3 regions of the Bacillus sp. EB V-12 genome follow, and region 3 is predicted to be linked to each of the others. Evidence: predicted binding sites of a transcription regulator. Region 3 holds the regulator's gene; each other region holds the start of a gene.
What was found. The regulator LexA, encoded in region 3, represses DNA repair genes until DNA is damaged. The targets are predictions, from matches to a motif close to CGAACATATGTTCG.
Positions count from the first base shown of each region.

Region 1: the regulator LexA is predicted to act here: its motif matches at 3,115-3,128, upstream of ACZDYH_RS29595 (Y-family DNA polymerase).
Region 2: the regulator LexA is predicted to act here: its motif matches at 5,556-5,569, upstream of ruvA (Holliday junction DNA helicase RuvA).

Region 1 covers NZ_JBUXJL010000025.1:18,325-26,149, forward strand. The annotation lists gene ACZDYH_RS29585 (M12 family metallopeptidase) at 397-1,149, shown strand; gene ACZDYH_RS29590 (YolD-like family protein) at 1,466-1,807, opposite strand; gene ACZDYH_RS29595 (Y-family DNA polymerase) at 1,804-3,069, opposite strand; partial or broken gene ACZDYH_RS29600 (IS4 family transposase) at 3,201-3,831, opposite strand; partial or broken gene ACZDYH_RS29605 (Tn3 family transposase) at 3,975-4,079, opposite strand; gene vanR-A (vancomycin resistance response regulator transcription factor VanR-A) at 4,181-4,876, shown strand; gene vanS (vancomycin resistance histidine kinase VanS) at 4,860-6,014, shown strand; partial or broken gene vanY (VanY-A/VanY-F/VanY-M family D-Ala-D-Ala carboxypeptidase) at 6,466-7,220, shown strand; gene ACZDYH_RS29625 (VanZ family protein) at 7,326-7,825, shown strand, end outside.
Region 2 covers NZ_JBUXJL010000001.1:247,767-255,591, reverse strand. The annotation lists gene ACZDYH_RS01340 (DUF421 domain-containing protein) at 1-628, opposite strand, end outside; gene ACZDYH_RS01335 (TIGR04086 family membrane protein) at 732-1,115, shown strand; gene yajC (preprotein translocase subunit YajC) at 1,152-1,412, opposite strand; gene tgt (tRNA guanosine(34) transglycosylase Tgt) at 1,440-2,579, opposite strand; gene queA (tRNA preQ1(34) S-adenosylmethionine ribosyltransferase-isomerase QueA) at 2,592-3,644, opposite strand; gene ACZDYH_RS01315 (DUF2905 domain-containing protein) at 3,664-3,864, opposite strand; gene ruvB (Holliday junction branch migration DNA helicase RuvB) at 3,861-4,862, opposite strand; gene ruvA (Holliday junction DNA helicase RuvA) at 4,868-5,485, opposite strand; gene ACZDYH_RS01300 (iron-hydroxamate ABC transporter substrate-binding protein) at 5,674-6,618, shown strand; gene ACZDYH_RS01295 (BofC C-terminal domain-containing protein) at 6,632-7,162, opposite strand; gene ACZDYH_RS01290 (branched-chain amino acid ABC transporter substrate-binding protein) at 7,592-7,825, shown strand, end outside.
Region 3 covers NZ_JBUXJL010000001.1:941,716-949,540, forward strand. The annotation lists gene ACZDYH_RS04940 (PadR family transcriptional regulator) at 148-471, shown strand; gene ACZDYH_RS04945 (DUF1700 domain-containing protein) at 464-1,006, shown strand; gene ACZDYH_RS04950 (DUF4097 family beta strand repeat-containing protein) at 1,007-1,810, shown strand; gene lexA (transcriptional repressor LexA) at 1,901-2,521, opposite strand; gene ACZDYH_RS04960 (YneB family resolvase-like protein) at 2,663-3,319, shown strand; gene ACZDYH_RS04965 (DUF896 domain-containing protein) at 3,365-3,604, shown strand; gene ACZDYH_RS04970 (bifunctional metallophosphatase/5'-nucleotidase) at 3,644-5,227, opposite strand; gene ACZDYH_RS04975 (phosphate/phosphite/phosphonate ABC transporter substrate-binding protein) at 5,413-6,351, shown strand; gene phnC (phosphonate ABC transporter ATP-binding protein) at 6,435-7,208, shown strand; gene phnE (phosphonate ABC transporter, permease protein PhnE) at 7,205-7,825, shown strand, end outside.

The DNA of each region.
Region 1 (7,825 bases), on a different contig from region 3:
GAAAAGTAAACAAATAATTATTTGAGAATATGATGTACTATTCTTTCAGACGGATATTGTATTCCTTACAGTATCAAAATAAGAAATTTTATCAAATATATAGGAATATTTAATTAATCTCTACTTTATTGAATTTCATTTTTATTATGTAGTTTCTATATACCAGAGAAAAAAGCAATCTATTTGGATGTTCACATGAGTGTTTAGATTCTGTTTCGTAAATTAAAATTTCCAGTTGGCGCCTCATACCCAGGATGGTTTCCAAGTGAGATATTGAATAAAAAGTGTAGGATTTTTCACGGTAAATAAAGGTAATTTATTTTAAGAATATAATAACATTTTTCATCTAATACTATATTTTGAATGTGTTTAATTTAGATTAAAGGAGAGATACTAATGTCAGAAGAAATTAAGATTTGTATTGATCGGATACTGCCACAGGATATGCATGAAGAAGCACGTGAAATTGCAATTGCTGAAAATACCGAAAATAATATTATAGAATCTAGATATAAAGATTTGCCAGAGGAAATTGCAATTCTAACAGGGAAAAAATGGGGAAAGGGTAGAACATTACGTGTCCGTTTTTTAGATGGAGTTCCTGATGTACAAAAGAGGGTAGAACATTATGCACATGAATGGGAGAAGTACGCTAATATTAAGTTTATATTTGGTAATGACCCTGATGCAGAGATTCGTATTTCTTTTAAACATGATCGAGGTTCATGGTCTTATATTGGTACAGACTGTCTATCAATTCCTAAAACTGAACCAACGATGAATTTCGGATGGTTAAAATCAGATACTCCTGATGATGAATATTCTCGAGTAGTATTACATGAGTTTGGACATGCTTTAGGGTGTATTCATGAACATCAAAATCCAGCTGCAAATATTCCTTGGGATAAAGAAGCTGTTTATCGTGTATTTATGGGACCACCTAATAATTGGACAAAAGAACAAATAGATCAGAACATTTTTAAACGTTATAGTAAAACCGAGACAAATTTCACACAATTTGATAAGAATTCAATCATGTTATATGCAATTCCAAATACACTTACAATTGGTGATTTTGAAGTGGGTTCAAATAGAGTTCTTTCTAATATGGATAAAGAATTTATGAAGGAAATATACCCTGAAAAATAACATATTTCCAAATAATTATAGGGAATGGTAATCATGTTGCTATGTCAATGGATTCTGAAATTGATTAATTCGCATCTTTATTTACAACGTTCTTAATGTATACTTTTAATGTGTATTTTGAGGATATCAGGATGTTTGGTTTGAAGTCAATGTTTTAGTTGAAATGAATGCAAATTAAGGGGTAAAAGTTTACTTTCCATTTTTACTAGAAAAACAAAGAGAATTTGTAGAAATTTCTACAAGTTCTCTTTGAGATAATATAACCACAAGGAGGCGCCCATCACTTTGAAGATTCGTATTTTTTATTAGAGATATATTAATTCGCATCTATTATATTAGAAAATTGCAGTTTTATCTTATTATAAAAAGCATCCGTACATATAACAGCGCCATTTGGTGGGTCAATATCAACAACAGTCATATAGCTTGAGAGTAAATAACCTTCTTCATAATATGAAATTAATTTTTCTTCTTCAGATAATAAGGAACATACTAGCATATTTTCAATTCGTTCTTTTTCTTCAGTTGTTAAAATCGGACGGGTGATTTTGTGTTGTTCCCTAATGATTTCACGTATCCCATCAAATTGGGGTGTTAATGCGGCAAACGGAGCCCATTTCACCATTCCGCGCCCCTTTGGCATCTTAGCGTTATTCATAATTTATGTCCCCCTATTAGTGTGTTTCGGTATCTAGCTGTAGCGCTATGCGTGTAGGAAACCCCACGTAGAATACTGTTCTTCCCAAACTTAGTGCGTATTTCATCCATTACTTTTGTTAACTTCATTTCTTGTTCTCGCTGCGTTATGTTATCAAAAAGAGAAATTTGTTCCTCTCCTTCTTTGATTAGGTTCGTTAGAGAAATGTTTATGCTGCGAATGGGTTCGCCAGTATATTGTTGATGTAAAAAGTATGTACAAATTTTATAAATATCCATAGTTAAGTTAGTCGGACGGCTTAAAGTATGAGTTTTTCTAATACCCCCGTTATAACTTTTGCTATACCCGACTGAAAAATGAACGGTTTGAGCAAGTTTATTTTGTCTTCTAAGCCGATAACAAACTTCTTCAATATGTTCCAGTAGAATAATTGGAAATTCTTCTATTGTGTAATCGCGCGTGAGTATTTGGCTTTTTCCAACAGAAGTTGTGGCAGGAACATATTTTTCTGAAATGCGACTAAAGTCAATTCCGTAGCTATGTAAGTGTAATTCTTCTCCAATCTTACCGAAGCTTTGTTTTAAGTATTTAAGAGGGTAATTGGCTAAATCTCCGATAGAATGTATTCCTTTTCGATTCAACTTTTCTTCCGTTTTGTACGAAATACCCCAAAATGTATTAAGCGGTCGTATGCTCCATAATTTTGTTGGGACATCTTCATATTTCCAATAAGCAATGCCGTTTTGATTCTCCTTTGCTTCAATATCTAAAGCTACTTTGCTCATTAAAGGGTTAGGGCCAATTCCTATTGTGCATTCGATCCGTGTTTTCGCATATATTTCATGTTTAAATTTCAACGCAAACTCATAGGGATCATTAGCAAATAAATGAATACTATCCGTAATATCCATGAAGAACTCGTCGATGGAATATTGGTGAAAATCCTCAATAGGAACGTACTGCAAAGCTAGCTTTGTTATATAATTGGAGCAATTTATGTAAGTACCCATAATTGGATTTACAACAAGAATGTCTTTTCTGCGAGGAATCTCGTATAATCTGGCCATCTTTTTTACACCTAATGCTTTTAATGGTGAAGTGGCAGCTAGAACGATTGAACCGTTTCTATTTACATCACCGACTACTGCCAATTTTGTATACATAGGATCTAACCCCATTTTGATGCAACTTACTGAAGCGTAAAAGCTTCGTAAATCCACACATAAGATGATTCTATTCGGTAAGATAGAATAGTCATACACTGTTATTCCTCCTTAAATAAAAAGAACGTTTGTTCTTATTATATGCGAACTTGTGTTCTTTTATAAAGGGTTTTTTGTTTGAAAATATTTTTTTGCATAAAGAAAAGACACTCGTATACGAGTGTCTTTCAGATATTCTGTAAATCATGTAATTCAAAATAGCCTAAATCTCTTATATACAAGTTTTTTGGTCGAATGGTTTGTAGGCTTGTTGAACCAAAGGTTTTATCATTTTCTCTTCCTTCTCCTACATAAACGTGCAGGAACTTCCCACTCAATAAGTCATACTCTAATTGAATTTTGACTCCTGCCGTATGGATACTTCCCCCCGATCCTTGATAATGTAAAGAAAACTTATCTGGAAACTGAAATGTTGTAGACTCTAGAATCCGAATGTGCTTAAAGGTCGTGGTGTATTGATGAATTATTTCTTGTGTTGAATGAATTCTTTGAGTTAGAAGGTTAGCTAGAACTTGTTCAAGAAACTTGTACTGCGGAAGCATTAAATCGTTGGTTAAGCCCTTCATGGCTGATAAGACCACCTGTAGATACTTCAAGACAGCTACATAATTGTGTGAGTGATGTACTTACAACCTGTTGGCTAAGCCTTACACATAAAGCAACTAATTCCTTTGCTTGATATTTACTCTTTCGATGAACAAATCCTATTTCTTTAGCTAAGTGCTCTAGAACATAGGAAGACATATGTCGTTGTAATTCTTCAGCAATTAGTTGAAGTTCTTCAAGAATCGGAAAATCCATAATAAAACTCCATCCTTTCCTATAATTCTACAGAAAGATTTGCATATTTTTTCATTTTAGGAAGGGACTTTGTTTTGTTAGGTTGATATGGATAGGACGGGACCTCCTTCTAGTTTTGGATACTCATTTGCTTTATCTATTGTAAATAATTTTGAGTCCGATGGATCTCTTATTCTTGGCGTAAAATTAAATCCTAATAAATGAGTAAATCCGAAAATCTATTTTGTGTAACCGGCTGTGTCTGTATACAGTAATATGACTTTACTTGGTGTAATAGGTATGATAGGCTCGTTATTCAGAAGAGATTCCAATTGAAAAAAAGCACATCCATAGAGGAGGATTGGTAACCATGAGTGATAAAGTACTTATTGTGGAAGATGAACGCGAAATTGCGGATTTGGTTGAGCTATATTTGAAAAACGAGAATTATACGGTTTTCAAATACTATACCGCAAAAGAAGCATTGGAATGTATAGATAAGAATGTGCTTGACCTTGCAATATTGGATATCATGCTTCCCGACGTAAGTGGTCTCACTATCTGTCAAAAAATAAGGGACAAGCACACCTATCCAATTATCATGTTGACGGCGAAAGATACGGAAGTAGATAAAATTACAGGGCTAACATTTGGTGCGGACGATTATATTACAAAACCCTTTCGCCCACTAGAGTTAATTGCGCGAGTCAAGGCGCAGTTACGCCGATATAAAAAATACAATGGAGTAACGGCACAGAACGAGAATGTTATCGTTCACTCTGGTCTTGTCATTAATATAAGCACGCATGAGTGTTCTCTGAACGAGAAGCCGTTATCTCTCACTCCCACCGAGTTTTCAATCCTGCGTATCCTCTGTGAAAACAAGGGGAATGTGGTTAGCTCTGAGCAGCTGTTTCATGAGATATGGGGTGACGAATATTTCAGCAAGAGCAATAACACTATCACCGTGCATATCCGACATCTGCGAGAAAAGATGAACGACACGGTTGATAATCCGAAGTATATAAAAACGGTATGGGGGATTGGCTATAAAATTGAAAAATAAGAATAAAAAAATCGATTATTCAAAATTAAAACGAAAACTCTACCAATATATCCTTACGATTGTCATGGCAGCAGTTGTATTTGTGCTGTTTGTGCGTCTATTTATCCAAGGGAAACTGGGGGAGTGGATCGTACGTTTTTTGGAAAACAGTTATCATTTAGAGCGTTGGGACGCAATGATAATATATCAGTATACTATACGGAACAATATAGAAATTTTTATTTATGTGGCGGTTGCCATTAGTATTCTTATTCTATGCCGTGTTCTGCTTTTAAAATTTGTAAAATACTTTGAAGAGATAAATACCAGTATTGATATACTTATTCAGAACGAAGATAAACAAATTGAGCTTTCTGCGGAAATGGAGTTCATGGAACAGAAGCTCAATACATTAAAGCGAACCCTTGAAAAGCGAGAGCATGATGCAAAGGTGGCCGAACAAAGGAAAAATGAAGTTGTTATGTACTTGGCACACGATATTAAAACGCCTCTTACATCAGTTATCGGTTATCTGATCCTGCTTGACGAGGCACCAGACATGCCAAGAGAGCAAAAGGCAAAGTACGTGCATATCACGTTAGACAAAGCGTATCGCCTGGAACAGCTAATCGACGAGTTTTTTGAGATTACGCGATATAACCTTCAAACGATTACACTCACGAAAAAGCACATAGACCTATACTATATGCTGGTGCAAATGACTGATGAATTTTATCCCCAGCTTGCCGCGAAGGGCAAACAGGCGGTTATCCATGCTTCCGAAGATTTGACCGTATTTGGTGATCCCGATAAGCTAGCGAGGGTCTTTAACAATATTTTGAAAAACGCCGCTGCATACAGCGAAGACGACAGCGTTATTGACATTACGGCGGGCCTCTCCGAGGATGTGGTATCCATCGTTTTCGAGAACGTCGGAAACATCCCGAAAGATAAACTCGCTACCATATTTGAAAAGTTTTACAGATTGGATGATGCCCGTTCTTCTGATACGGGCGGCGCGGGACTTGGATTGGCGATTGCAAAAGAAATCATTGTTCAGCATGGCGGACAAATTTACGCGGAAAGTAATGATAACTCTACGACGTTCACGGTAGAGCTTCCAGCCTTCCAAGGCTTGGTTGATAAAGGGAATTCTTAGAAAATAATCACTGTTTCTTAAGAAAATCTTAAGGTCATCTCTACTTTTTCTTAGGAAATTAACAATTTAATATTAAAAAATGGCTCGTTCTTATGCGGTAGACTTAAACCATAAGAACGAGCTTTTTTGTTTCGTCAAAGAAAGATATGATAATTTATGCGTGATTAAAATAGCTCACATGTTTAGAGAAAGAGTGACATAAATATTTTTTTCCTTTTAGCGAATTGTGTCAAATGAGCAATAGGCTGTTTTGGATGTTCCTCAACACACCATTGAGCAGAGCATCCGCATATAGCATCGCTTTGCAGAAAGTAATCGTTAAGAGTTTCATATCCGAAATCTTCAGCGTTTGAATCAGCGTGACATTATCATCAAGTCATTTACCTAAGGAGGAAGCTGAAAATGAAGAAGTGGTGTTTTTTTATTGTTATTTTTCTTAGGTTTTGCTTTCATGAATAAAGCACTGTTTTTGCAGAATAAAGTAGAGGTTCAAAAATATGATCAAAATCACAAAGATAACATAGATAATACAGGGACTACCTCAATTATTCAAAAGAAAGAGATTGTAAAAGAACACATCTATTAAGGGAATCTGCTCTTAATTAACAGTAAATATCCTATGCGCCAAGAGAGTGTGAAATCAGATATCGTAAATTTATCTAAACATAATGAATTGATAAACGGATAAGGGTTGCTTAATACAAATATTTATTTAGCAAAAGAAATAGCAAAAAAATTTTTAGAGATGATTAATAATGTTGTAAAGGAAGGCGTTAATCAATTTTTAATTAATAGTGGTTATTGTGACTTTGATGAGCAAAGTGGACTTTACCATGAGATGGAGGCTGATTATGCCTTACCAGCAGGTTATAGTGAACATAATTCAGGTTTATCACTTGATGTAGAATCAGGCTTAACGCAAATGGAACGAGCACCTGAAGGGAAGTGGATAGAAAAAAATGCTTGGAAATACGGCTTTATCTTACGCTATCCCTAGGATAAAACGGATGTTACAGGTATTCAATATGAACCTTGGCATATTCGCTATGTCGGTTTGCCTCACAGTACGATTATGCAAAAAATGAATTTAGCCTTGGAAGAATACCTGGATTATTTAAAAGAAGAAGAGAGCATTTCAGCAAGTATTGAGGGGGAAAATATAAGATTTCATATTATCCCTTTTTTCAAAGCAAGAAAATTGATGTTGAAATACCTGTAAAAGATATGGGGGGTGATTATGACCACCCGTTCTTGAATTATATTCTAAAATGACAAAGTTATAGATTACAATGTAAAGTTAGGAGATTTTAAATGCATTCAGGAGTTTTGATTAATTATTTATATACTTATTTTTTTACTATTATTTTTTGTATAATGTTTCAAATTGGATTTTATTTTAAAACGAAAAAAAATATATCTATTCAGCATTTTCTATGGGTGTATGTTTTTCTATTCTACCTTTCACTAGTGTATAAGGTGACGCAGATAGGGACTATATGGGACATAGGTAGATACGAAACATTAATTCGTGCAAATCAAATTAACTTAATTCCATTTGCTTCTGAAGGTATGACTACTTATGTCTTAAACATTTTACTGTTTATGCCATTAGGTTTTTTATTGCCGACTATTTGGCCGCAGTTTAGAAGAATGAAAAGTACTGCCTATGCTGGATTCGGGTTTTCATTAGCTATTGAGTTAGGTCAATTGCTAGATAATAGAATTACAGATATTGATGATTTATCTATGAACACCCTGGGAGCAATTATTGGATATTTATTATATAGAGTATTATTCAAAGTGTTATATAA
Region 2 (7,825 bases), 690 kb from region 3:
CAAAAAATTGTCCATTTTGAAAACTACAGTATAAAATTTGTGTTATATCGTTATAACCTAAGTTTTTTAATTTCTCAATAAGCCATTCATCTGTATGCTCAATCATTTGTAAATGACTAGATTGAATTTCTCCATCAATAATAAGAGGAAGCGTAAACTGCAATGTATCTTGTTTATTTTTTTGTTTTTGAAAGACAGATAACTTCCCAGACGGTTCCAAAATAGCATATTCTACATCCCGAATATCTCCAACTCCTTGTTCCCTTAATTGCATCATTAAATCATCAATATTATATCGTTGGTTTCTCATCTTTTTTTCATCAATCTTTCCCGCATTAATAATAATTGCTGGTTCACCTTCTATTAAATGCCGAAATCGTTGAAACTTTAATGAAATGACTGACAAAATGATTTGTATGCACATAAGAAAAGTCATCGGAACTAATTGATGCCAAAGTGATTTATCGGTATTTTCAATTGCTACTACAGCCATTTCTCCAAGCATAATAAATACGACTAAATCTAATACACTTAGCTCTCCTATCTCACGTTTACCCATAAGACGAAAAATAATTAAGATGATGATATACAAAAGCATTGTCCGTCCAATTACCGATATCCATTCCATTTCTACATCTCCTTTTTTACGTATAGACTCCCCTATAAAAAAGAAACTAGTCTAACTTGAGCAAAAGGAAAATATGCTTGTATTAAAAAGGGGGAATGCATAAATGGATGGAACGAAAAAATTATCAACTGCAATTGGCTTCGGTATTGTTACGCTACTAATTCTCGCATCTATTACTAGTATGATTATGGCTCTTTTATTAAAGTTTACGAATATAAATGAAGGGACATTAACCGTTACTATTTTTATACTCGCTCTTTTATCTATGCTTATGTCTGGATTTACTGCCGGCAAAAAGGCTCAAGGAAAAGGTTGGCTAGTAGGTTTCACAACAGGGCTCACGTTCACTATACTCGTCTTTCTAGTTAACTATTTAGGCTTTTCTCAAACCTTATCGAACTCACAATTACTATATCAATTAGCATTAATGGGGGCGAGTACACTCGGTGGTATTTTCGGTGTAAATATGTCAAAGCAAAGTAACTAAAAAAGGCCCTGCACATTTCATGCAGGGCCTTCCACATTAGTTTTTCACAACTTCACGAATCGCATTGCGATCGAAAGTTAAGTGTGAACCACCAGATTTAATAACGATTTTTGTCTCATCTACTGATTCGATTGTACCGTGTAAACCACCGATTGTTACGATAGCATCACCTTTTGCTAACTCACTTTGCATTTGAGCAACTGCTTTTTGACGTTTTTGTTGCGGGCGAATTAATAAGAAATAGAAAATCGCAAACATCGCAACGATCATAACGATATTCATCATACCTGCATTCATCTTTTGTTCCTCCTTTTAAATTATGTATTAGAAGTTTTTAGCATTCGGTTTATTAAAGCCATACTGTTCAAAGAACTCTTCGCGGAAATCGCCAAGACGGTCTTCACGAATAGCTTGTCTCACCTGCTCCATTAAGTTTAACAGAAAATGAAGGTTGTGATAAGACGTTAAACGAATTCCGAACGTTTCATCACATTTCATTAAGTGACGAATGTACGCACGTGAGTAGTTTTTACATGTGTAGCAATCACAGTTTGGATCAAGCGGACCGAAGTCTCTTGCGAATTTCGCATTTTTTACAACAAGGCGACCTTCACTTGTCATACATGTACCATTTCGAGCGATACGAGTTGGAAGTACACAGTCAAACATATCAATACCACGAATTGCGCCATCGATTAACGAGTCAGGAGAACCTACACCCATTAAGTAACGAGGCTTATTATCTGGAAGGAGTGGTGTTGTAAACTCAAGAACACGGTTCATAATATCTTTCGGTTCACCAACAGATAAACCACCTACAGCGTAACCAGGGAAGTCCATTGAAACAAGATCTTTCGCACTTTGACGACGAAGCTCTTCGTACTCCCCGCCCTGTACAATACCGAATAAACCTTGATCTTGCGGACGTTCATGCGCTTTTAAGCAACGTTCTGCCCAGCGGCTCGTACGCTCTACAGATTTCTTCATATATTCAAAAGTAGCTGGGAATGGTGGACACTCATCAAATGCCATCATAATATCTGAACCTAATGCATTTTGGATTTCCATCGCTTTTTCTGGTGATAAGAATAATTTATCTCCATTTAAGTGATTACGGAAGTGAACGCCTTCCTCTTCAATACGACGGAAGTCACTTAAACTGAATACTTGGAAACCACCAGAGTCTGTTAAGATTGCACGATCCCAGTTCATAAATTTATGCAAGCCGCCTGCTTCACGAATAATTTCATGACCTGGACGTAGCCATAAATGATACGTATTACTTAAAATAATGCCAGAATCCATTGCTTTTAATTCTTCTGGTGACATTGTCTTAACTGTTGCAAGTGTACCAACTGGCATAAATGTTGGTGTATCAAATGAACCGTGCGGCGTATGCACACGACCTAAACGGGCACCCGTTTGTTTACATGTCTTAATAAATTCATAACGAATTGCTGTCATAACTTACTCCTTTTATTTGTTTCTCATTTTAGCGTGAGATGCAACGAACATTGCATCACCGAAGCTAAAGAAACGATATTTTTCTTTTACTGCTTCATTATAAGCATGAAGTACATTATCTCTATTTGCAAATGCACTTACAAGCATAATTAATGTTGATTTCGGTAAATGGAAGTTTGTAATTAAACCATCAATTGCTTTAAATTCATATCCCGGATACATGAAAATATCTGTCCATCCAGAAGCGGCGCAGAGCTTACCGTCATGATCTGTTGCAATTGTTTCTAACGTACGAGTTGATGTCGTACCTACAGTAATAATACGTCCACCATTCTCTTTCACACGATTTAATAATGCCGCTGTCTCTTCAGACATATGATAATATTCTGCGTGCATATGGTGTTCTTCAATCGTGTCTGCAGAAACTGGTCTAAATGTTCCAAGTCCTACGTGAAGTGTAATGAATGCTAACTGAACGCCTTTTTGCTTTAACTTCTCAAGTAACTCTTCTGTAAAGTGAAGTCCCGCAGTCGGCGCTGCTGCTGAACCGATTTCTTTCGCATATACTGTTTGATAGCGATCGCGATCTTCTAGCGTCTCTTTAATATATGGAGGAAGTGGCATTTCCCCAAGTTCATCTAAAATTTCATAGAAGATGCCGTCATATGAAAATTCAAGCTGACGTCCACCTTGATCTGCAGTTCCTGTGCAAGTTGCTTTTAATTTCCCTTCGCCAAAAGAGATAACAGTTCCTTCTTTTACACGTTTCGCTGGCTTTACAAGCGTTTCCCACTTATCACCTTCTTCTTGTTTTAAAAGAAGTACTTCAATGTGCGCGCCTGTATCTTCTTTCACACCGTGCAAACGAGCAGGCATAACTTTCGTTTCATTTAAAACTAAGCAATCCCCCTCATGTAAGTAAGAAAGAATATCCGTAAAATGTTTATGCTCAATATCACCTGTTTCACGGTCTAACACCATTAATCTTGATGTTTCACGCTCTTCTAACGGGACTTGTGCAATAAGTTCTTCTGGTAAATGAAAATCAAACAGATTTATATCCATAGCTATATCCACCTATTTCTTATTTAAATCGATTTATTATATACATAATAAAAGATAATACAATACTTAACACAATACATGTAATGATAGGAAAATAAAAGGTAACGTTTCCTTTTTTCACAAAAATATCGCCTGGAAGCCTTCCAATGAACTTCCAAGCTAATCCAACAACGATGAGTAAGATCCCGGCTGTAATAAGCAGCTTTGGCATCTCCGTCATACTTTTGGTATCTCCATTCCGAAATGTTCATACGCAAGCGGCGTTACAATTCGGCCCCTTGGCGTTCGTTGTAAAAAACCAATTTGTAATAAATACGGCTCATACACATCTTCAATCGTATGAGATTCTTCTCCAATTGTTGCTGAAACCGTTTCTAATCCAACTGGACCGCCACGGAATTTCTCAATAATACCAAGCAGTAATTTATGATCAATATGATCTAGACCTAATTTATCTACTTGCAGTAGCTCTAATGCCATTTGTGTAATTTCCATCGTAACCGTTCCGTTACCACGAACTTGCGCGAAATCACGTACACGTCTTAAAAGACGATTCGCAATACGAGGTGTACCACGAGCACGTCTTGCAATTTCTAATGCAGCTAACGAATCGATTTCAACTTCAAATACTTCTGCTGTACGTTCAACAATCGCAGAAAGCTGATCTACTGTGTAGTACTCTAACCTTGAAAGTACACCGAAGCGGTCACGAAGCGGTGCCGATAATGCTCCAGCACGTGTTGTTGCTCCAACTAATGTAAATGGCGGTAAATCTAGGCGTACAGAACGTGCTGAAGGCCCTTTTCCAATTACAATATCAAGGCAAAAGTCTTCCATCGCAGGATACAATACTTCTTCAATTGATCTATGCAAACGATGAATTTCATCAATAAATAATACATCCCCTGGCTGAAGCGCTGTTAATACAGCAGCTAAATCTCCTGGTCTTTCAATTGCGGGACCTGAAGTTGTTCTAACATTAACGCCCATCTCATTGGCAATAATATTCGCAAGCGTCGTTTTACCAAGACCTGGTGGTCCATATAAAAGCACGTGATCTAACGTTTCTTCACGCATTTTCGCCGCTTCAATAAATACTTCTAAATTATGTTTTGCTTTATCTTGGCCAATATACTGACGGAGCGTCTGTGGCCGTAATGAATATTCTAAATCCGCATCTTCATATGCAGATTCCCCTGAAAGGAGACGTTCGTCCATTATACTCACCTCTTACCATTTAGTAAAAGACTAAGTGCCTTTTTAATATACTGATCCGTCGTTAATGATTCTTTTAATAACTCTGGTACAACACGAGAAACTTCGCGTTCTGCGTATCCAAGTGCGCGCAGAGCTTCCAGTGCCTCATCAAGCTCAGCTGATGAACCTTTCTTCTCATCAAAACGTTCTGTGTCTGAGAATAAATCAACAAATGCATCTGGTACGACATCTGCTAGTTTTCCTTTTAAATCTAAAATCATTTGGCGTGCTGTTTTCTTTCCGACGCCTGGGAATTTCACTAAAAACTTCTCATCTTCATGCTCAATCGCTTGAACGACCTGTCCTGTTTGACCAGAAGCTAAAATTGCAAGAGCTCCTTTTGGCCCAATGCCAGACACGCCTAACAACTTTGTAAATAATAAACGCTCTTCACGTGTTTTAAACCCGTAAAGTGCCATAATATCTTCTCTTACATAATGATATGTATAGACACGGATTTCTTGCTTACTTCTTTGAAATACATACGGATTCGGTGTGAAAATTTGATAACCAATTCCATTATGATCAATTACGACATATTCCGGCCCTACATACTCCACGTAACCTGTAACATATTCAAACAAAATACGATCTCTCCCTCTTAAATCATGTATTCCATTTTAACATATTTAATGATAGAAAAGCGAGACTACCCCAACAAATGTTCTCCACTTGAAACTTCTGTTATTTTCCATTGACAGAAAGGTTAAAGCACCTTAATATACAGAAGTCGATAATGATTATCAATACTAATTAAAGGGGTTACATCAGGATGAAACGTAAGCTATTTATTTTATTTACTATTATGCTCGTTGTTCTTTCTATCGTTGGCTGTTCTTCTCAAAAAGAAGAATCGAAGGCAAAAGAACAACCGAAAACAAAAGTTGTAAAACATGCTAAAGGTGAAGCTACAATTCCAGTAAATCCAAAGAGAATTGTTGACTTATCTGGATCAACAGAAGAACTATTACTTCTTGGACACAAACCTGTTGGTACAGCAAATACATATAAAGATAAAATCCAAAATCACTTAACAGACAAGTTAGATGGAGTAAAAGCAGTAGGTTGGTACTGGGCACCTAAAGTTGATTTAGAAGCTGTTACTGCTTTAAAACCAGACTTAATTATTTTAAACAACCGTCAATTAAAAATTTATGATCAACTAGAAAAGGTTGCACCTACAGTTGTTCTAGAAACAAACTTAGAAGACTGGCGTGGTAAGTTTAAAGAAGTAGGTAAGCTATTTGACGAAGAGAAGAAAGCAGACAAATGGATTGCAGACTACGAGAAGAAAGCAGACTCTTTATCTAAAAAAATTAAAGAGAAAACAAAAGATGAGAACTTTATGTTCGTTGCAGTTACACCACAAAACTTCCGTGTATACGGTAGCTTCGGATACGGTGACATCATCTTTAATGACTTAAAACTTCCAGCAACAAAAGGTACGGATTTAAAACAAACGATGGCGCAAGTATCACTAGAAGGTCTAGTTGCATTCCAGCCTGACCAAATGTTTATTGTAAACTTCGGCGGCGAAGCTGATAAAGTTTACGAAGACTACAAAAACAGTGCCGTTTGGAAAGACAATAAAGCAGTTAAAAATAATCACGTATATGAAGTATCAAATGAAGTCTTCAATACGAAAGCATTCAATCCAATCGGAAAAGATATGCTAATTGATGAAATCGCAAAAGAAATTTTAGCTAAAAACAAATAAGAAAAAAAGCAGCTCACCATGAGCTGCTTTTTTTCTTACTTTGAACTGCGTATTGCTTCATTTTTTCAATCGTCTTCACAAAACCTTCTTTTGATTTAATACGAATGCCACGTTTCAATTTCGCACGTTCATAGCTCTCAAGCTTTTTCATATCAATTTGAAAGAAAGAATGGATCGCATTATCACTTTTCGGTACACCTTTGAAAATTTGTAATATCCCTTCCTCTGAAACACCAAAATACCCGCTCGTTTTCAATAACGGAGAAATATCATCAACTTTCTTTTGCAATACAATTTGTACATCATCACGATCAACGAGCTGCCATTCTTTATACTGCTGTAAAAACTTTTCTAAATCCGTCACTTTTTCTGTAAGTATTTCTTCGCTTACTTCGCCATCAACATACATACGCTCTAATAAAATTGTAACCTCAGGTTCTTTTTTCGTTACTTCTGGTACTGGCCCTTCCGCCTTCACATTCGTTCCATAAACGAAACAAAACATCATAACGAAAGCTTGCATCGCAATCAGTATCCATTTCATTTCCGTTCACCTCTTTTAGGCAAGATCATACTTTCATTAGTAGTTTTTCCGGAAATGGGGGTTTTATCCATATTACATTTCTTTCGAAAAATAAAAAATGCAGATAAGGGTTTACCTCATCTGCATGTATCATTTACTTTTATATAAAATGAAAGACGCCTGCAAAGCAGGCGTCTTGATGCGTTTACGGCGAGAGACCAGGCGACCACATTCGCGTGTTTAGCACTTAAGCATATCTCTCGTCTTACGTAAATTAGCTCATCGCTTTGCTAATATAACATTAATAAAGTATAAGTGCAACATGTTTATAAAAACATTTCATTTCCTCTTTCATCCAAATTATTTTATGTAAATTATAAATTGATAATTGCAATATATATGTTACAATTAATGTGACAGCGAAATCATAATAAGCAGGGGATGAATATTATGAAAAAAATAAAGGATGAACGCCTCATTCTTCAAATGTTAAAAAACATACGTATTGTCTTTCTTTTTCAATACATTGGCGTAGTTGGAATTTTAGGCTATATCGGATTCACTGAAGGCATTGATCAAATTACGAAATCTCCATTGTGGCTATTATTTATGTTTACAAGTATTTTACTTGCTTATTTACAGTTAAGTGTTTCAATCGATGTAGAAGAAGGCGAAAAGGAAATA
Region 3 (7,825 bases):
TTTATTCAGAATTTTGTTAGTTCATTTTCTAAATTTAGGGAATAAATATAGTTTAGTACCTTGCAATAAACAATACTAAGTGGTATATTATGGATAAAACAGGTACCGTGTATTGAACAGTACTAAGATAGGAAAGGAGGATGGCACTTGAACGTTCAATTTAAAAAAGGTGTGCTTGAACTTTGTGTATTAGCACTTGTAAAACGTAAAGATAGTTACGGTTATGAACTTGTTCAGCAAATTTCTAATAAATTTTTAATATCGGAAGGATCAGTATACCCTTTATTACGTCGTTTGACGAAAGAAGGGTATTTTCAAACGTATTTAAAGGAATCTACGGAAGGGCCACCTCGTAAATATTATCAATTAACAGAGCAAGGGGAGACGCAATTTCATTTGTTAGTAACAGAATGGCGTGATTTTGCGAAAGGGGTACAAGAAATTATTGAAGGGGTGGAATGGGATGAGTAAAGAAGGGTTTCTTAAAGAATTATCAAGTTATCTTAGAAAGTTACCAGAGGAAGAGAGGCAAGATATTTTATTGGATTATGAAGAGCACTTTCAGTTTGGACTAGAAGAGGGGAAAACTGAATCGGAAATAATACAGGGCCTTGGTTCTCCGAAAGTAATCGCGAAAGAATTACTTGCGATGTATCGCTTCGATGAAATGAAAAAAAATCCATCGACTTCAAATGTGACAAGAGCTGTTATGGCAGCGATTGGACTTAGTTTGTTTAATTTTATTATTGTGTTAGGCCCGTTAGTCGCAATTATTGCTTTTATATTTTCTTTTTGGATCGGTGGTATTGCTAGTGTAGTAACACCACTTTTCGTTATTGGAAAAGTATTTATGGGTACTTTTATATGGTTGGATCTTTTCGTTAGTATAACGTTTGTTGGAGTAGGTTTATTGTTATGTATTATCGCTTTTTATAGTACAAAGTGGTTTAAGAGATTGTGTGTACGATATGTAATATGGAACTTCAAAATGATAAAAGGAGAGTAAATGATGAAAAAACTATTTTTAATCGCTATCGCTTGTATCGTTATTGGAGTAATAGGAATTTCCCAAACATATGAAAAAGCAGTACAAACTGCTGAAAAAGGCGATAAAGAAAATGTAATTAAAAACAAAACATTAAAAAATATAGAAGTTAAGTTAGATGCCGGGGATATTATTGTTCAAAAATCTCCTGACTCTTCTTTTTATGTAAAGCAATCGGGAGATGTACGTAAACAAGAGATTCGTATCGCAGAAGATGGTGACACATTAAAAATTATTGGGGAAAGAGAAAAAGGTGCTTCATTTGATTTTTCTTTTTACGATTTTAGGTTTCAAACGTCTAAATTGACTCTACTTGTGCCCGAACGCTCTTACCAAGATGTAAAAGTAAATTCATCTGCTGGACAAATCGAAATGAGTGATGTGAAAAGTGATAGCGTAAGTGTTAGAACACTTGCTGGAGAAGTAGAGTTGAAACAAGTAACGGCTAAGAATGTGGAGGGATCGACAAAAGCTGGTGAGGTGAACTTTAAGAAGGTATTAGGGAAAGTGACCGCAAAAACAACAAGTGGGGAAATAAATATTCAAGATCATGATTCTAAATATAATCTAGAAGCAAGTTCAACTGCGGGAGATATAGATATTACTTTATCGGAAAAACCACAAGATGCGGTAATTACTGGGCAAAGTGCTGCGGGAGATGTAACGATTTTTAATGAAGAAAATAAAAATGTAACAATTGGAAATGGTAGTAAAAAGATTAGCGGTAAAACGGCTGCGGGAGATGTGACGATTGAAACTCGTTAATAAGAAATAGAATGCATGGAAATCTATCAAAATACAAAAAGAAGATAATTACCGTATATAAATAAGGTAATTATCTTCTTTTTGTTATTTTTAATGTAAATCACGATATACGCCAATTACTTTCCCGATAACTGACACTTGTTTTAAAATGATAGGTTCTAATGAAGAGTTTTCTGGTTGTAGACGGAAATGGTCTTTTTCTTTATAGAAACGTTTAACTGTTGCTTCGTTATCCTCTGTTAAAGCGACTACAATTTCACCATTATATGCAGACTGCTGTTGGCGAACAACAACTAAATCTCCATCGAAAATACCAGCTTCAATCATACTATCTCCAGAAATACGTAACATGAACACTTGGTCTGCTCCAGCAACAATACTAGCTGGAAGTGGGAAATGTTCTTCTACGCTTTCGACCGCTGTAATTGGTAAACCAGCAGTGACTTTTCCGACAATTGGAACTTGAATAACAGATTGTGTTTCCGTATCCATTCGGTCTTCACCTAAAATTTCAATGGCACGTGGTTTTGTTGGATCGCGTCGAATGTATCCTTTTTCTTCTAATCGTGATAAATGTCCGTGCACTGTAGAACTAGAAGCGAGGCCGACTGCTTGACCAATTTCACGTACGGAAGGTGGATATCCTTTTTCTTGTACTTTTAGCTTAATAAAGTCGAGAATGTCTTGCTGGCGTTTCGTTAACTTTTCCATGTTTTCTAACACCTCGTTTTCTTTCATTTTTCTTATTAATAAGTATAACATGTGAAAAAACATTCTACAAACATAAGTTCGAACAAATGGCGGATTTATGTTACACTATAGGGAAATAATAGGGAGAAAGAGGGGTTCAAAATGAATGCAATTATTTATGCACGTGTGAGTACAACGAAAGAAGCGCAAGAAACATCATTATTACGTCAAAAAGATGAATTATTGCATTTAGCTGAGCGCTATCAAATGAATGTTACTAAGGTGATTGAAGAGCAGGCTAGTGGATATACAATTGAACGTGACGGTATATTAGAGGTGTTGGATACAATTCGAGACGAACAAATTGATGTGTTACTTATACAAGATGAAACGCGTCTTGGTAGAGGAAATGCGAAGATCGCGTTAATGCATTGTTTACATAAAGAAGGCATAAAAGTATATACGCATACACATAATGGTGAATTACAATTGTCGGATTCTGATTCAATGGTATTAGATATTATTGGTATTGTTGAAGAATATCAAAGAAAGATTCATAATTTGAAAATTAAACGAGGTATGCAACGTGCAGTAGAAAAAGGTTATCGTCCAGAAAAAAATTTAAAAAATCGTCATTTAAGTGTAGGAAGAGAGAAAAAAGAAGTGCCAATTGAGGAAATTGTACGTTTGCGAAAAAGTGAACTCACGTTTGAAGAAATTGCAGCAACATTACGTGGATTTGGTCATAATGTTTCAAAGGCGACTGTACATCGTAGATATGTAGAGTATACGAAGCAATTACTTGATAAAGAAGAGTAACTATTGTATGATAATAATCAGTTTTGATTAGAAGGGGGATTCGAGATGATTAATCACGAACTCGTTGAACGCATTAACTTCTTAGCGAAAAAAGCAAAAGCTGAAGGTTTAACTGAAGAAGAGCAACGTGAGCGTCAATCGCTACGTGAACAATATTTAAAAGGATTTCGTCAAAATATGTTAAACGAACTTAAAGGTATTAAAGTTGTTAACGAAGAAGGTACAGATGTTACACCGACGAAATTAAAAGCTTTAAAAAAGCAAGATAATGCAAGATTAAATTAAAAGATGGGCGAAGCCCATCTTTTTTATATGTAAAAATCGTTATTTAATAACTTTCCAGTTGTTATTAACTGTTGCTTCTATCGTTTTATGTTCCAATATATAATTAGCGATAAGTTCAGACATATCTGTGGGGATATCTTTTACTACCGGTTTGTTTTGAAACATAAAGAAATTTCCCCCGCCACTTGCACGATAATTATTCATTACAACGTCATATTCTTCATTCATATTAAGAGGAGCACTGTTATGCTGTAAAGATTCTACTCTTTCACCAATTGGTTTTGAAATGTTTAATACGTATGAAATCCCTTCCCACATATCATAATTATAATGTTGTGGCTTTGGTTCTATGTAGGTAGGACTTACGGTGATGGATCCATCTGTTTTTAATGTGAAATAAGAAGCAGAGAGTTCAAGAGCATTTTTTATGTCCGCTCCAGTTAGTCTAATTACTTTTAATGTGTTCGGATAAATATAATTAGAAACGATGTCACGCATTGTTACATGTTCCGGGAAACCTGGAGATGTATTATGGAACAAACTTGTACAAGAAATTGATACATTAGCTATATCCATCTGTATTTTATTTATGAATTCGATAAAAGGATGATCATGCAAACGAGTTTGCATAGCATCTGAAATTTGCATATCCCCCTGAATGATTCCAATAGGTTGATCAAGCCACTTTTGTGTTTTCTCTTCGTAATCGGCTACCAATGAAAGTACATCTTGGTCAGCCTCAACTCCTTGTACAGATAATAATTCAGAAGAACTCTCTTTTTTAACCCATTTATGTTTTGTTTTTTCGAATGTTATTTTTACTTTTCCAACTGAGTTTCCATTACATCCGGTCTGTAAAATTGTTACACCGTTAGCCATTGTGTGAGCAATTTCCCGGTGCTGGTGGCCTGTTAATAAAATATCTATGTCTTCAATTTCATGGCACATTGCATATCCTTGGTTTTCTCCTGTTAAAACTTCAGTCGGTACCCCGGTTTGTAAATCTCGTTCAACTCCCCCGTGATACGCTACGACTAGTAAATCTGGTTTCTCATGTTTGCGAATGTAAGAAACCCACTTTTTCGTTGTTTCTAATGCATCTTCAAATTGTAAGTCTTTAATGTGATGGGGTTGTTCCCAATTGGTAATGTAGTGCGTTGTCACCCCTAAAATAGCAATTTTTATATTGGATTCAATCTGTTTGATTATATAAGGTTTTCCGAAATAAGGCTTCTTTATGTTTTTATCTAAAATGTTTGCTGATAGGTACGGGAAGTTCGCAGTAGTCACAGCGTTATTTAATATACCCATCCCGTAATTAAACTCATGATTGCCGATAATTGCAGCGTCATACTGTAAGTAATTCGCTAATAAGGACATTGGGTTTTTTTTGTTTTTTTCGTATGTAACATAATGATAAGTAAATGGTGTTCCTTGAATAAAGTCGCCATTATCAATTAAAAGAACGTTTGTATTTTGGGAACGTTCTTTTTTTATAAGAGTAGAAATTTTAGCTAAACCAAGTTCTGCTGGGGAGTTATCTTGGTAGTGAATAGGATAAACAGTGCCATGTATATCGCTTGTTAATAAGATGTTTAAAGTTACAGTTTGATTTTGTTCCAATATGACTCACCTTTTCTATTGTTATCTTCCAATTCATCATATCAAATATGTGAAGAGAATTTTAATGTGAGTGTATAGAATGTGTAAAGATTCTGTAAATAATCAATTATTTGTAAAAATATGTGATATATTTCTTCATGTTTATGAAAGGTTATTTTATAACAATGAAAAATGGAGGCATTAATATGTTGAAAAAAGTTTTTGCAATGAGCACAACAGTTGTACTAGCAGCGGGATTATTAAGTGGCTGTGGAACGAAGGAATCAAGTGCAAGTAAAAATGAAGATACGAAAAAAGGGTATGTACCGAAGACTTTAAATGTTCAATTTGTTCCTTCTCAAAATGCAGATACGTTAGAGGCGAAGGCAAAACCGCTTGAGAAGCTATTAAGTGATAAGTTAAATATTCCAGTAAAAGTTAGTATTTCAACGAACTACAATACAATTGTAGAAGCGATGGCATCTAAACAAGTAGATGTAGGATTTTTACCGCCAACAGCGTACGTATTAGCACATGAAAAGAAGGCTGCAAATGTAATTTTACAAGCACAACGTTTTGGAGTAGAGGATGAAACAGGAGCTCCTACAAAAGATTTAGTAGATTATTATAAATCTGAGTTTGTTGTTAAAAAAGACTCTAATATAAATAGTGTAAAAGATTTAAAAGGTAAAAAGATTGGTTATCAAGATGTAACATCATCAGCAGGGTATGTATGGCCTGCAGCTGTTCTATTAAAAGAGGGAATTGATCCGTTAAAAGATGTGAAACCTGTTACATTAAAAGGTCACGATCAGTCGCTTATTGCTCTTTTAAATGGTGACGTAGATGCAGCTGTTGTATTCCAAGATGCTCGTAATATTGTAAAAAAAGATTATCCGAATATATTCGAGCAAACGAAAATAGTGAAATTTACGGAGAAAATTCCAAACGATACGATTTCGGTACGTTCTGATTTAGATGAAGAGTGGAGCAAGAAATTACAGGATGCTTTCATTGAAATTGGAAAAAATGAGGAAGGTCACAAAATCATTAAAGAAGTATATTCACATGAAGGATATGTTAAATCTGATGATAGTAAATTTGACATCGTTCGTGAATATGGGAAGAAAGTAAAAACGCAATAATACATATGGAAATGGCAGCTAGCTGAAAGGGAATGTTTTCAGTTAGTTTGCCGTTTTGAATACATAGAAGGTAGGTAAGATGTGTGATAGAATTTCGAAATGTCTCCAAAGTGTATCCAAATGGTACAAAAGGATTGAATAATATAAACTTGAAAATTCAAAAAGGTGAGTTTGTTGTAATGGTAGGGCTGTCCGGAGCTGGAAAGTCTACACTTCTAAAATCGGTAAATCGTCTTCATGAGATTACAGAAGGCGAAATCATGATTGAATGTGAGTCTATTACTGCTGCAAAAGGAAAAGATTTACGACGTATGCGCCGGGATATTGGTATGATCTTTCAAAGTTTTAACCTTGTAAAGCGATCAACAGTATTGAAGAATGTATTAGCTGGCCGTGTTGGATATCATTCGACATTGCGTACAACGTTAGGTTTGTTTCCGAAAGAGGATGTGGAGCTCGCATTTCAAGCGTTAAAAAGAGTGAATATTTTAGAAAAAGCATATGCACGTGCTGATGAATTATCAGGAGGACAACAACAACGTGTATCGATAGCTAGAGCATTGGCGCAAGAAGCAAAAATCATATTGGCAGATGAACCTGTTGCGTCGTTAGATCCGCTAACAACAAAGCAAGTATTAGATGATTTAAAGAAAATTAATGAAGATTTTGGAATTACAACAATTGTAAACTTACATTCTATTGCTTTAGCTAGGCAATATGCGACGCGTATTATTGGATTACATGCAGGCGAAATTGTTTTTGATGGTTTAGTAGAAGCAGCAACGGATGAAAAGTTTGCTGAAATTTATGGTGACGTAGCACAGAAAAGTGAATTGTTAGAGGTGGCAGTTAAATGAATGATGTGACGATATATTCGAAGTCGATACCGAAGCCGCCGAGTAAGTTAAAACATATGTTAACGTTTATTCTATTCATTTTACTGTTGTGGGGAAGTAGTATACAGGTCGACGCATCATTTTCAAAGCTAGTAGTTGGTTTTCCTAATATAATGGATTTGTTAAAAGAAATGGTGCCGCCAGATTGGAGTTATTTTCAAGTTATTACAACAGCAATGTTAGATACAATACGTATGGCGATTATTGGGACGACTTTAGGAGCGATTTTAGCTATTCCACTTGCACTGTTTGCGGCAAGTAATGTGTTTACTAGTACATTTTTATACAGTCCAGCTCGATTGATTTTAAATTTTATTCGAACGATACCAGATTTATTATTAGCGGCAATTTTCGTAGCTATTTTTGGAATAGGACCACTTCCGGGTATTTTAGCTCTTACTTTTTTCTCAATTGGGCTCGTGGCGAAATTGTTGTATGAATCAATTGAATCAATTGACCCTGGCCCACTAGAAGCGATGACAGCTGTAGGGGCTAATAAGGTGCAATGGATTGTTTATGGAGTCATTCCACAAGTAAAAGCACACTTTGTTTCCTATGTACTATATACATTTGAGGTG